Regions from separate parts of the Streptomyces sp. NPDC008125 genome, predicted to be linked through region 1. Evidence: riboswitches for the same ligand, from Rfam matches in the RefSeq annotation. Region 1 holds a riboswitch; the other holds the start of a gene.

Region 1 (5,026 bases):
GCAAGGCGACCGGCGGTACCGCGGGCGTGACGGGTGCGGGCACGACGGGCGCCGGCACGCACCGGGACACCGACGCCACGGCCGGGGCACGGCCGCTGGCGGGCGCCGGCGCGAGGTCCGCCCCCGACATGTCCAAGGCCGACCTCGCCGGCCAGGAGGAACTCATCCGCTCCGAGGAGCAGCTGCGCGTCGGCACGGAGGAGTACGAGAGCGGGAAGGCCCGTCTGCACAAGTACGTCGTGACGGAGGAGGTCACCCGCACGGTGCCCGTCTCGCACGAGGAGGTTCGCGTGGTCCGGGAGCCGCTGGCGCCGGGCGAGAAGGTGACCGGGCAGACCGCCATCGGCGACCAGGACGTCGAGGTGACCCTGCACGCCGAGCGCGCGACCGTGCGCAAGGAGGCCGTGGCCGTGGAACGGGTACGGCTGGAGAGGGACCGGGTGACCGAGCAGAAGGAGGTCTCCGCCGAGGTCCGCAAGGAGAAGATCGACTACGCGGACGGTACGGAATCCCGCACCGGCAAGGACATGGGCGGTGATTTCGGGCCGGGAGGACGCAGCTGACGTCCGGCCGCTCCGGCGGCAGACCGAGTGCCACCACGGGCTGGGCGCGGGGGCGGGACCGCAGTGACGGTTCCGCCCCCGCGTCCTGCCCGCGCCCCCTGCCACCGCGCCCTGCCCGGGTCACACCCCGGCGGCGGGCAGGAACCGCACGCTGGGGCGCCCCTGCGGGCCGTCACGGGTGACCACGGACCGTACCCGGTAGACGTCCGCGATGAGCCGCTCGGTGATCACCTCGTGCGGGGTGCCCGCCGCGACCACCCGCCCGCCGTCCAGCACGGTGACCAGGTCGCAGAACATGGCGGCCAGGTTCAGGTCGTGCAGGGCGACCACGCACGTGAGGGGCAGTGAGGAGACCAGGGTCAGCAGGTCGAGCTGGTGCTGGATGTCCAGGTGGTTGGTGGGCTCGTCCAGCAGGAGTTCGCGGGGCTGCTGGGCGAGGGCGCGGGCGATCTGGACCCGTTGGCGTTCGCCTCCGGAGAGGGTGTGCCAGGACTGCCCCGCGCGGTCGGTCAGTCCGGTCCGGTCCAGGGCCTGCCGGACGGCCTCGTCGTCCGCCGGTCCCGGGGCGGACCAGGGGCGGCGGTGCGGGATGCGGCCGAGGCGTACGACGTCGAGGACGCTCAGCTCGACCTGGGTCTCCGCGTGCTGGTCGACCACGGCGACCCGCCGGGCCACCGTGCGCCGGCCGGTCGCGGTCAGCGGTTCGCCGTCGAGGGTGACGAGGCCGCCCTCCGCCGGCAGGACACCCGCGAGCACCCGCAACAGGGTGGATTTCCCGGAGCCGTTGGGACCGATCAGACCGACGGTGGCGCCGGGCGGCGGGGCGAGGGTCACTCCGTCGAGAATGAGGCGTCCGCCGGCCGCCCGGCGCACCCGGTCCGCCCGCAGTCCCTCGACGGGGGCGGTCATACGACCCTCCGGGTGCGGTGAAGGACCAGGACGAAGGCCGGTACGCCGATGAGCGCGGTGACCACGCCGACCGGCACCTCCTGCGGGTCCAGGACCGTTCTGGCCAGGGTGTCGACCCAGACCAGGAAGACGGCTCCGGCCAGCGCGGTGACGGGCAGCAGTCTGCGGTGTCCGGCACCCGCGAGCGCCCGGGCGGCGTGCGGCAGCACCAGGCCGACGAAGCCGATCGTCCCGGCCGAGCTGACCAGTGCGGCGGTGAGCAGCGCGGTGGTGCAGAGCAGCACGGTCCGGGTCCGCGCGACGTGGACGCCGAGGGTGGCAGCGGCGTCCTGGCCGAAGGCGAAGGCGTCGAGCGTACGGGCGTGGGCCAGACAGATCGTCAGGGTGAGCACCACCACGCCGGTGCAGAGTTGGACGTCCGTCCAGCCGACACCGCTGAGGGAGCCGAGCAGCCAGAACAGGACGCCGCGGGTCTGCTCCGCGTCGGCGGCGGTCATCACGGTGAACGAGGTGAGCGCGGAGAAGAGTTGCATCACCGCGACGCCCGAGAGCACGACCCGGTCCGTGGTGCCGCCGAGGCTGTGGCTGAGGAGAAGGACGAGCGCGAACGAGGCGAGCGCCCCGACGAAGGCGCCCGCCGAGAGGGAGACCGCTCCCCCGCCAACGCCCAGCACCACGACCACGACCGCGCCGGTGGACGCCCCCGAGGAGACGCCGAGGACGAAGGGATCGGCGAGCGGGTTGCGGAGCAGCGACTGCATGACGGTCCCGCACACCGCGAGGCCGGCGCCGCAGACGGCCGCGAGCAGGGTGCGCGGCATTCTGAGGTCCCAGACGATGCCGTCCCGGATCGGGCTCAGCTCCGTGTCGCCGAGGCCGAGGTGGGCGGCGACCACCGACCACACGTCGGCGACGGAGATCCGGGCCGGGCCGATGGTGACGGCGACCGCGACGGAGGCAAGGAGCAGGACGGTTCCGCCGCACCACAGGAGCGGTTCGGGCAGGGCCCGCAGGCCGGTGCGTCGCCCGTACGGTACGGAACGGGCGCCGGCCGGCACCGGGCGGTTGCCGGCCGGTGCGACGGTACGGGTTCCCGCCGGGTCTTCGCCGGCCGTCATCCGGCGAGGCCGAACTCGCGCAGCCCCGCCGCGACGCGCTCGATGCCCTCCACCGTGCGGATGGTGGGGTTCATGGCCTGGCCGCTGAGCAGGACGTACCGCTTGTTCCGTACGGCGTGCATGTTCTTGGTGACCGGGTTGGACTCCAGGAACTCGATCTTCTTCTCGGCGCTTTCGGCCGTCTGGGACTTGCGGGTGAGGTCGCCGATGACGAGGACGTCCGGATCGCGGTCGGCAATGGTCTCCCAGTTGATCTGGGGCCATTCCTCGTGCGTGTCGTCGAAGACGTTCTTCGCGCCGAGTTCGGTGGTGATGATGCCGGGCGCCCCGCAGCAGCCCGCCAGGTACGGGGCCTCGGCGTTGGCGAACCAGTACATCAGGGTGGTGCCGGAGGCGTCGGTGCCGTCGGTCGCCTCCGTCACGCGGGCCCGCAGGCCGGCGATCAGCTTCTCGCCGCGTTCCGGCACGCCGAACACCCGGGCCAGGTCGCGTATCTCGCCGTAGACGCTGTCCAGGGTGAGGGCGGTGGAGCGGGCGCCGTCGCCGTCGCCGCTGTTGTCCTTGCCGGCGCAGTCGGAGGGCGAGACGTACGTGGGGACGCCCAGGTCCTCGAACTGTTCGCGGGGCGCGACCCCGCCCTTGCCGAGGGTGGACTCGAACGAGGCGCTGACGAAGTCGGGTTCCTGCGCCAGCACCTTCTCCGAGGAGGGGGCATTGTCGGAGAGCCTCGGGACCTTCGCGTCGGCCTTCTCCAGGCCCTTCATCACGGGGTCGGTCCAGGTGGCGGTGGCCGCGAGCCGGTCGGCGAGGCCGAGGGAGAGCAGGATCTCCGTCGATCCCTGGTTGAGGGAGACCGCGTGGTGCGGGGCGGAGGTGACGGTGACGGTGCGTCCGCAGTTGTGGAGCGTCACCGGATATCCGTCTGCGGCCGCACCGGCGGTGGCCGGTGCGTCGCCGGTGCCGCCGCAGGCGGTCATCAGCAGGAGCCCCGCCGTCAGCAGGGCGGCGGAACGGACGGATCGGGCCATGGGCGCGTGCCAGGCGTCGCCTGGCAGGCGGGACTTTCGAAACACGGCCATGGGCGGCACGGGGTACCTCGGCGTCTCTGGGCCCATGCGCGGGGCCCGTTGTACGGAGTACTGCGGCCCGTTCGGGTCGCAGGGTGCCAGCAGGTCTTCGGACTCGGGTTCGTGCGGACGGGGCGCCTTCCCGGGAAACCCGTGGGTCTCCCAGTGGCCGTGGCCCCGCCCGTCCCCCTCACCGCTGCGCGTCAGTTCCGGACTCTCACCGGATTCCCTGACCCCATGTGTGGAGTGCGACTGGCACTGGGAAGCTATCACGCCCCTCCGCGCCCGCCGGATGCCTGTTCGGTGCCGTACGACCACCGCCACGGCCCGGAGCCGGGTACGGCTGCGGGGCGCCGCCGGAGGTCGTCCGGCGGCGCCCCGCTGCTCACGGATCCCGGGTCAGGGCAGCCGCAGCGCGATCACGGCGTTGTGGCCGCCGAACCCGAAGGAGTGGCTGACGGCCCGGCGGACGGCGACGGGCCGGGGCGCCTTGGTCACGCAGTCGATGTCGAACCCGGGTGCCGGGGCGTCCAGGTTGGCGATCGGCGGGACGAGCTGGTGCTGGAGGGTCAGCACGGTGAGCGCGGCCTCGATGGCGCCCGCCGCGCCCATGCAGTGGCCGAGCACGCCCTTGGGTGCGGTGACCGGCGGCCGGTGCGGGTAGGCCCGGGCGATGAGGGCGGCTTCGGTGGCGTCGTTGAGCGGGGTCGCGGTGCCGTGTGCGTTGACGTGGCCGACGTCCTCGGCGCGCCAGTCGGCGTCCCGCAGGGCGGCGTCGACAGCCGCCCTGGCCACCTTGCCGGAGGGGTGTGGGCTGGTGGGATGGTGGGCGTCGGTGGTGGCTCCCGTGCCCGCGATCAACGCCCTGGGGACGGCCCCCCTGGCCAGGGCGTCCTCGGCCCGTTCCAGCACCATGATGGCGGCGCCCTCGCCCATGACGAGGCCCGCGCGGTCCTCGGCGAACGGGCGGCAGAGCCGAGACGGGTCGCCGTCCGGCAGAGCCGCCGCCCCGGACCGGGCCAGACCCGTCATCGCCACCGGGAAGACGATCGACTCGGTCGCCCCGGCGACGGCGATGTCGCACTGGCCGCTCATCAGCATGTCCCGCGCCACCGACAGGGCGGTGACCCCGGACGAACAGGCCGTGCACGGAGCCAGGCTGGGGCCGGTGGCCCGGAGCTGGATCGCGATCTCCGCGGCGGGCATGTTGGGGATGGTGAGCAGGATGCCCGCGGGCGAGGATGCCTCGGCCCCCAGCCGGTCCAGCACCACGGCCTGTTGGGAGAGCGCCGCCGACCCGCCGCTGCTGGTGCCCACCACGACCGAGACCCGGGCGCCGTCCCAGCCGCCCGGGTCGAGACCGGCGTCG
Region 2 (5,026 bases), on a different contig from region 1:
GGGGAGGCCACCTTGTAGCGCCGCCGCAGCCGGTTCCACCGGGGGGCGAAGAGCCAGGCGCCCATGCCGGTGCCCACGGCCAGCGGCAGGAACGCCCAGACGTACACGGTGATGCCGTAGTCGTAGGCGACCGCCGCGTAGGCGACGAACACGGCCGCGCTGTAGCCGGACATGTGGTGCGAGATGCCGGTCAGCCACCAGGGCATCTTGCCGCCGCCGGTGAAGTAGTCGGAGACGTCGCTGACGCGCCGGTGCGACCACACGCCGATGAGCAGCATCACCAGGAAGTAGCCGCCGACGGCGACCCAGTCGAGCCAATGCATGGGCTTACCTTCTTGTTGCTGGTACGGGCCCGTCACGGGCGGCGCCGTCACCAGGACGGGCTCGTCACATGGACGGGCTTGTCACGGGAGGAGGGTGGGGGAGCCGGAGGCTGTCGCCCCGGGCGTGCGGGCACCGCGCCGGCGCCCGCACGCGCCCCTGGTCACCAGCGCGGTGACTTGTTCTCGTACGACGGGTCCAGCCGGCGCATGTAGCCGGTGTCGTCCCGGTTGCGCAGACCGCAGCGCAGGTACTGCTCGTGCAGCCTGGCCAGCGCGTCCCGGTCCAGCTCCACCCCCAGGCCCGGGGTACGGGGCACGGCGACGGAACCGGCGCGGAAACCGATGGCCCCGGGGACGATGACGTCCTCCGCCGGGTCCTTCCACGGCCAGTGGGTGTCGCAGGCGTAGGAGAGGTTCTCCGTGGCGGAAGCCAAGTGGGTCATCGCGGCCAGGCTGATGCCGAGATGGGAGTTGGAGTGCATGGACAGGCCCATGCCGAAGGTGTCGCAGATCCCGGCCAACAGCTTCGAACGTTCCAGGCCGCCCCAGTAGTGGTGGTCGGAGAGCACCACCTGCACCGCGTCCTGGCGCACCGAGGAGTGCAGCTCGTCGAAGGCGACCACGCACATGTTGGTGGCCAGCGGCATCGAGGCCTCGCGGGCGACCCGGGCCATGCCCTCCTGTCCCGGAGTGGGGTCCTCCAGGTACTCCAGCACGCCTTCCAGGGCGCGCGCCACCTTCAGCGAAGTCTCTACGGTCCAGGCCGCGTTGGGGTCCAGCCGCAGCGGAGTGGTGGGGAACGCCTCGCGCAGCGCCAGGACCGCCTCGACCTCCTGCTCCGGCGGCATGACCCCACCCTTGAGCTTGATGGCGGTGAACCCGTACTCGTCCACCATGCGCCGGGCCTGAGCCACGATCCCTTCGGGGTCCAGGGCAGCGCCCCAGCAGTCGGGCTCGTGCCCCGGATGCGCGTCCCACTTGTAGAACAGGTAAGCGCTGAAAGGCACGTGGTCGCGTACCGCACCGCCGAGCAGATCGCTCACCGGGCGGCCGACGGCCTGGCCCCGGATGTCCAAACAGGCCACCTCGAAGGGGGAGAAGACCCGGTCCACCGTGCTGCTCGTGGTGATCATGCCCGTCAGGCCGTGGCCGTCGCTGCCGGAGTCGCTGCCGATCACCTCGGCGATCCGCCGGCGCATCGGACCGGTGGCGTGGACGTCCATGCCGGTGATCGCGTCGGCAGCCGCACGCAACCGGCGCAGATGCCCCTCGTCGGCGTAGGTCTCGCCGAGCCCGGAAACACCCTGATCGGTGTGGACTTCGACGACGGCGCGGAGCGCGTACGGCTCGTGGACGCCGACCGCGTTGAGGAGAGCCGGGTCCTTGAACGCCACGGGGGTGATCCCGATGCGGGTGATCCGCAGGCTGCCGCTCATCACAGCACCTCCCCGGCGACCCCACCGGCGCCGCTGACGGCCCCGGCCGTCACCAGAGCGCGGCCCAGGGCGACGTCCGGAGCGAACGGAGTCACGGGAAAGAACAGAACGCCCTCTAGCATGAAGCACCCTTCAGGTTCATATATATGAACGTTGGTCAATATGGCGAATCGCTGCACGGAAAGTAGGCGCCGTGGCGCGCCGAGGTCAAGGGCCATGCATGGGCCGCTTTCAGTCAGGCGGGCGCGAAACCATGGAGGTGTGACGGCTGCGGGTGCGGCTTCCGGCCAAGAGTTGGAGGGCGTCGGGATGTCGACCGCGAGAGGGCGGGTTGGCTGTGTGCATGCCTCTTTGGCTGGGAAGATGTCGGGCGGCTGTCCGGTGCCGGCCGCCCGGGAGGGGCGGATGGAGGCCTTGGGGCATCGCCGATCGGGCGCGGATTTCTTGGGCGAGTTTCAGCCATGGCGGGGCAGGGGTGAGGTATGCCGGGCGCCGGGTGAGCGTGCGGAGGCGCCGCAACTGTTCCGCCAGGTGCACAACTGTGCGTGACCATGCACGATGGGGCGCGACACGTGGGGGTGCGACAGGGGCATGGGGGTGCGGCACGGGCCGCGAGGGTGTACGACCGGGGGCGGTCGGGTGGGTGCGGCTGTGTCAGGTGGGGCCCGGGTACTCAGGCCGACCGTGACCGGTCTGCCCGCCCATCCGTCCGGACCGGACGGATGGGCGGGGCCGGAACTGCGGTGCCCGGCGAGAGATGCCGACGGCGGGGGAGCCGAGCCGGCCGACGGCATCGCCGGTGAACCGGCGTCGTGCGGTGCGGGGTTCGACGCCGGCGAGGCGAATATCACCCGCAGGGGCATCGCGTCATTTTGTCGCCTTCCTCAACGGCCTTTTCCGGCCTGCACGTTGACGGGGCGGCGATACAACGCCCCATGGCGGCGCTCGAACACAGGCGCTATGGTCTCACCAGCATGACGACGGTGTAACGGAAGTCCGGTGAGAATCCGGCACGGTCGCGCCACTGTGAACCCGTACCTGCGGGAAGTCAGACCCAGCACCGTCGTCTCAGGCACCACGATCGGGACGCGTGTTCCCTCAGGAGGTTCTGCCATGGCACACGTTGCCGCACCCTCGACCGGCGTACCCGCCGTCACCCCCATATCGCTGAAGGCGATCGCCCCGTGGGCGGTCTTCTTCGGCATCCTCATGCTCGTCCTGCTGTACTTCGTCGGCGCGGAGCAGGGCGCCACCTCGGTCTTCTCCGGCGAGGCCGTTCACGAGTGGGTCCACGACGGCCGTCACCTTCTCGGCTTCCCCTGCCACTAGACCTCAGGGGAACCGAACTCTCATGAACTCCGTATCCGTTCGAGCGCTCCTGGTCCGCGGCATGCTCGCGGGCCTGCTCGCGGGCGTCGCGGCACTCCTCGTCGCCTACTTCCTCGGTGAGTCCCGGGTGGACGCGTCCATCGCCCTGGAAGAAGCCCACAACCACGACCACCACGGCGGCGAGGAACTGGTCAGCCGGACGATGCAGGCCACCGGCGGCCTCGCCACCGGTGTCCTCGTCTTCGGCGTCGCCGTCGGCGGCATCGCGGCACTCGTCTTCTGCTACGCCCTCGGCCGCATCGGGAGCTTCGGCCCCCGCGCCACCGCGGCCCTGGTCGCGGGGGCGGCGCTGCTGACCGTGTACCTCGTACCGTTCCTGAAGTACCCCGCCAACCCGCCGGCCGTCGGCAATCCGGACACCATCGGTCAACGTACGGGGCTGTTCTTCCTCATGGTGGCGCTGAGTGTCCTGCTCGCCGTCGCCGCCGTCATCGCCGGGAGGAGGCTCGCGCCGCGTCTCGGCAACTGGAACGCGACCATCGCCGCGTCAGCCGGATACGTCCTGCTGATCGGACTCGCGTACGTGTTCCTGCCGTCGTTCGACGAGGTGGGCGCGGACTTCCCGGCGACTCTGCTCTGGGAGTTCCGGCTCTCCACCCTCGCGGTCCAGGCGACCCTCTGGGTGAGCTTCGGGCTGATCTTCGGGGCCCTCACCGAGCGCTTGCTGCTTTCCTCGCGGGGGCGGGACGCGACCTCCCGGGACGGGGTTCCCCGGACCGCCGGGGCGGTGGGCTGAACCCACGCGCGGCTGAGTCACCCCCCCCCGTGTGCGGCCGGAGAGCTCACCGGCCGCACACGCGGGGGGCCGCACAGGCGGGGGGCCGCACAGGCGGAGGTCGTGCCCCGGTACCCGACGCCGCTCAGGGCTCCGCGACGGCTGACGGCGCCACGGTCACTCGGTGCCGAAGTCGCCGTTCAGGGCGGCGGCCATCCGAAGATGCGGCCCGGCTTCCTCGTGCCGGCCCTGGCGCTCCAGGGTGCGGCCCAGCAGCAGGCGCGCGTAGTCCTCGACCGGGTCACGCTCCAGGACGATCCGCAGCTCCGCCTCCGCCTTCCCGAGCCGAGCCGAGTGGTAGTAGGCACGGGCGAGCAGCAGACGCGGGGCTACCTGCTCGGGGACCTCGTCCACGAGCCCGCCGAGAATGCGCGCCGCGGTGAGGTACTCCTTCGCCTCGAAGAAGAACTGTGCGCGGTTCCAGCGGTCGGCGGCCGTGCCGAACTCGTAGTAGGTGTCGTCCATGTGCTTCCTCCTCTGCCGCCGGCGGGGCGGCTGTTCGAGCCTCCCGCCCGTGTGATCGCGACAACATACCCCGGTGGTTGAATATTCCACTAAATCGGGGAGGTGGCGATCGCGCCACGGGCCCGGCCGGAGCGCAGGATGTGTGTGGACGTTCCGACAACGCGGCGAGGTGCCGTAGCTGTCGTCGCGCACCCGCCAGGAATTGCGGGACAGCCCTTAGGCGGAGATGGCGTCGTGGGCGGTGGGGCACTCTGTCTCACCGGTTTCGGCTGCCTCGGTGGCGGTTTCGTGGTCGCGGGCGGCGTGGCCCTTATCGGCACCGGTGCCGTTGGCGTGGGCGATGGCATCGGACGCATCAGCGATGGACTGGGCAAGGCACTCAGAGAAGGCAAGGCACTCACAGAAGCCGATTCCGAAGCCCAAGTGTCGGGTGGATCGCCTGGCCGAGATCTCATGAACCCGCATTCCATGACTGGTGCGTCGCCGGAAGAGGTCAGAGAGATGGCAGCGGCGATGGGTTCTAAAATGGAAGACGCTCCCCACGTAACGGGGGGAGGATTTTTTATCACGAAGGGAAATCCGACCATATTGTACGAGAATGGGCTTCCGGGAATGCGGAGACTGGATCATCAGGGCCC

Evidence for each region. A riboswitch is a leader RNA that binds a small molecule or an ion and turns the genes downstream of it on or off. The one in region 1 is predicted to bind cobalamin.
Region 2: another riboswitch for cobalamin. It lies ahead of ACFZAX_RS32075 (CbtB-domain containing protein); the one in region 1 lies ahead of ACFZAX_RS10560 (ABC transporter substrate-binding protein).

The regions. Positions count from the first base shown of each region.
Region 1 is NZ_JBIBHR010000005.1:110,402-115,427, reverse strand. Features, by position in the region: gene ACFZAX_RS10575 (DUF2382 domain-containing protein) at 1-563, shown strand, start outside; gene ACFZAX_RS10570 (ATP-binding cassette domain-containing protein) at 684-1,472, opposite strand; gene ACFZAX_RS10565 (iron chelate uptake ABC transporter family permease subunit) at 1,469-2,590, opposite strand; gene ACFZAX_RS10560 (ABC transporter substrate-binding protein) at 2,587-3,618, opposite strand; cobalamin riboswitch at 3,740-3,929, opposite strand; gene ACFZAX_RS10555 (beta-ketoacyl synthase N-terminal-like domain-containing protein) at 4,057-5,026, opposite strand, start outside.
Region 2 is NZ_JBIBHR010000027.1:4,310-9,335, reverse strand. Features, by position in the region: gene ACFZAX_RS32085 (sodium:solute symporter family protein) at 1-323, opposite strand, end outside; gene ACFZAX_RS32080 (enolase C-terminal domain-like protein) at 485-1,759, opposite strand; adenosylcobalamin (AdoCbl) riboswitch at 2,723-2,869, shown strand; gene ACFZAX_RS32075 (CbtB-domain containing protein) at 2,873-3,088, shown strand; gene ACFZAX_RS32070 (CbtA family protein) at 3,111-3,884, shown strand; gene ACFZAX_RS32065 (tetratricopeptide repeat protein) at 4,041-4,388, opposite strand; gene ACFZAX_RS32060 (hypothetical protein) at 4,623-5,026, shown strand, end outside.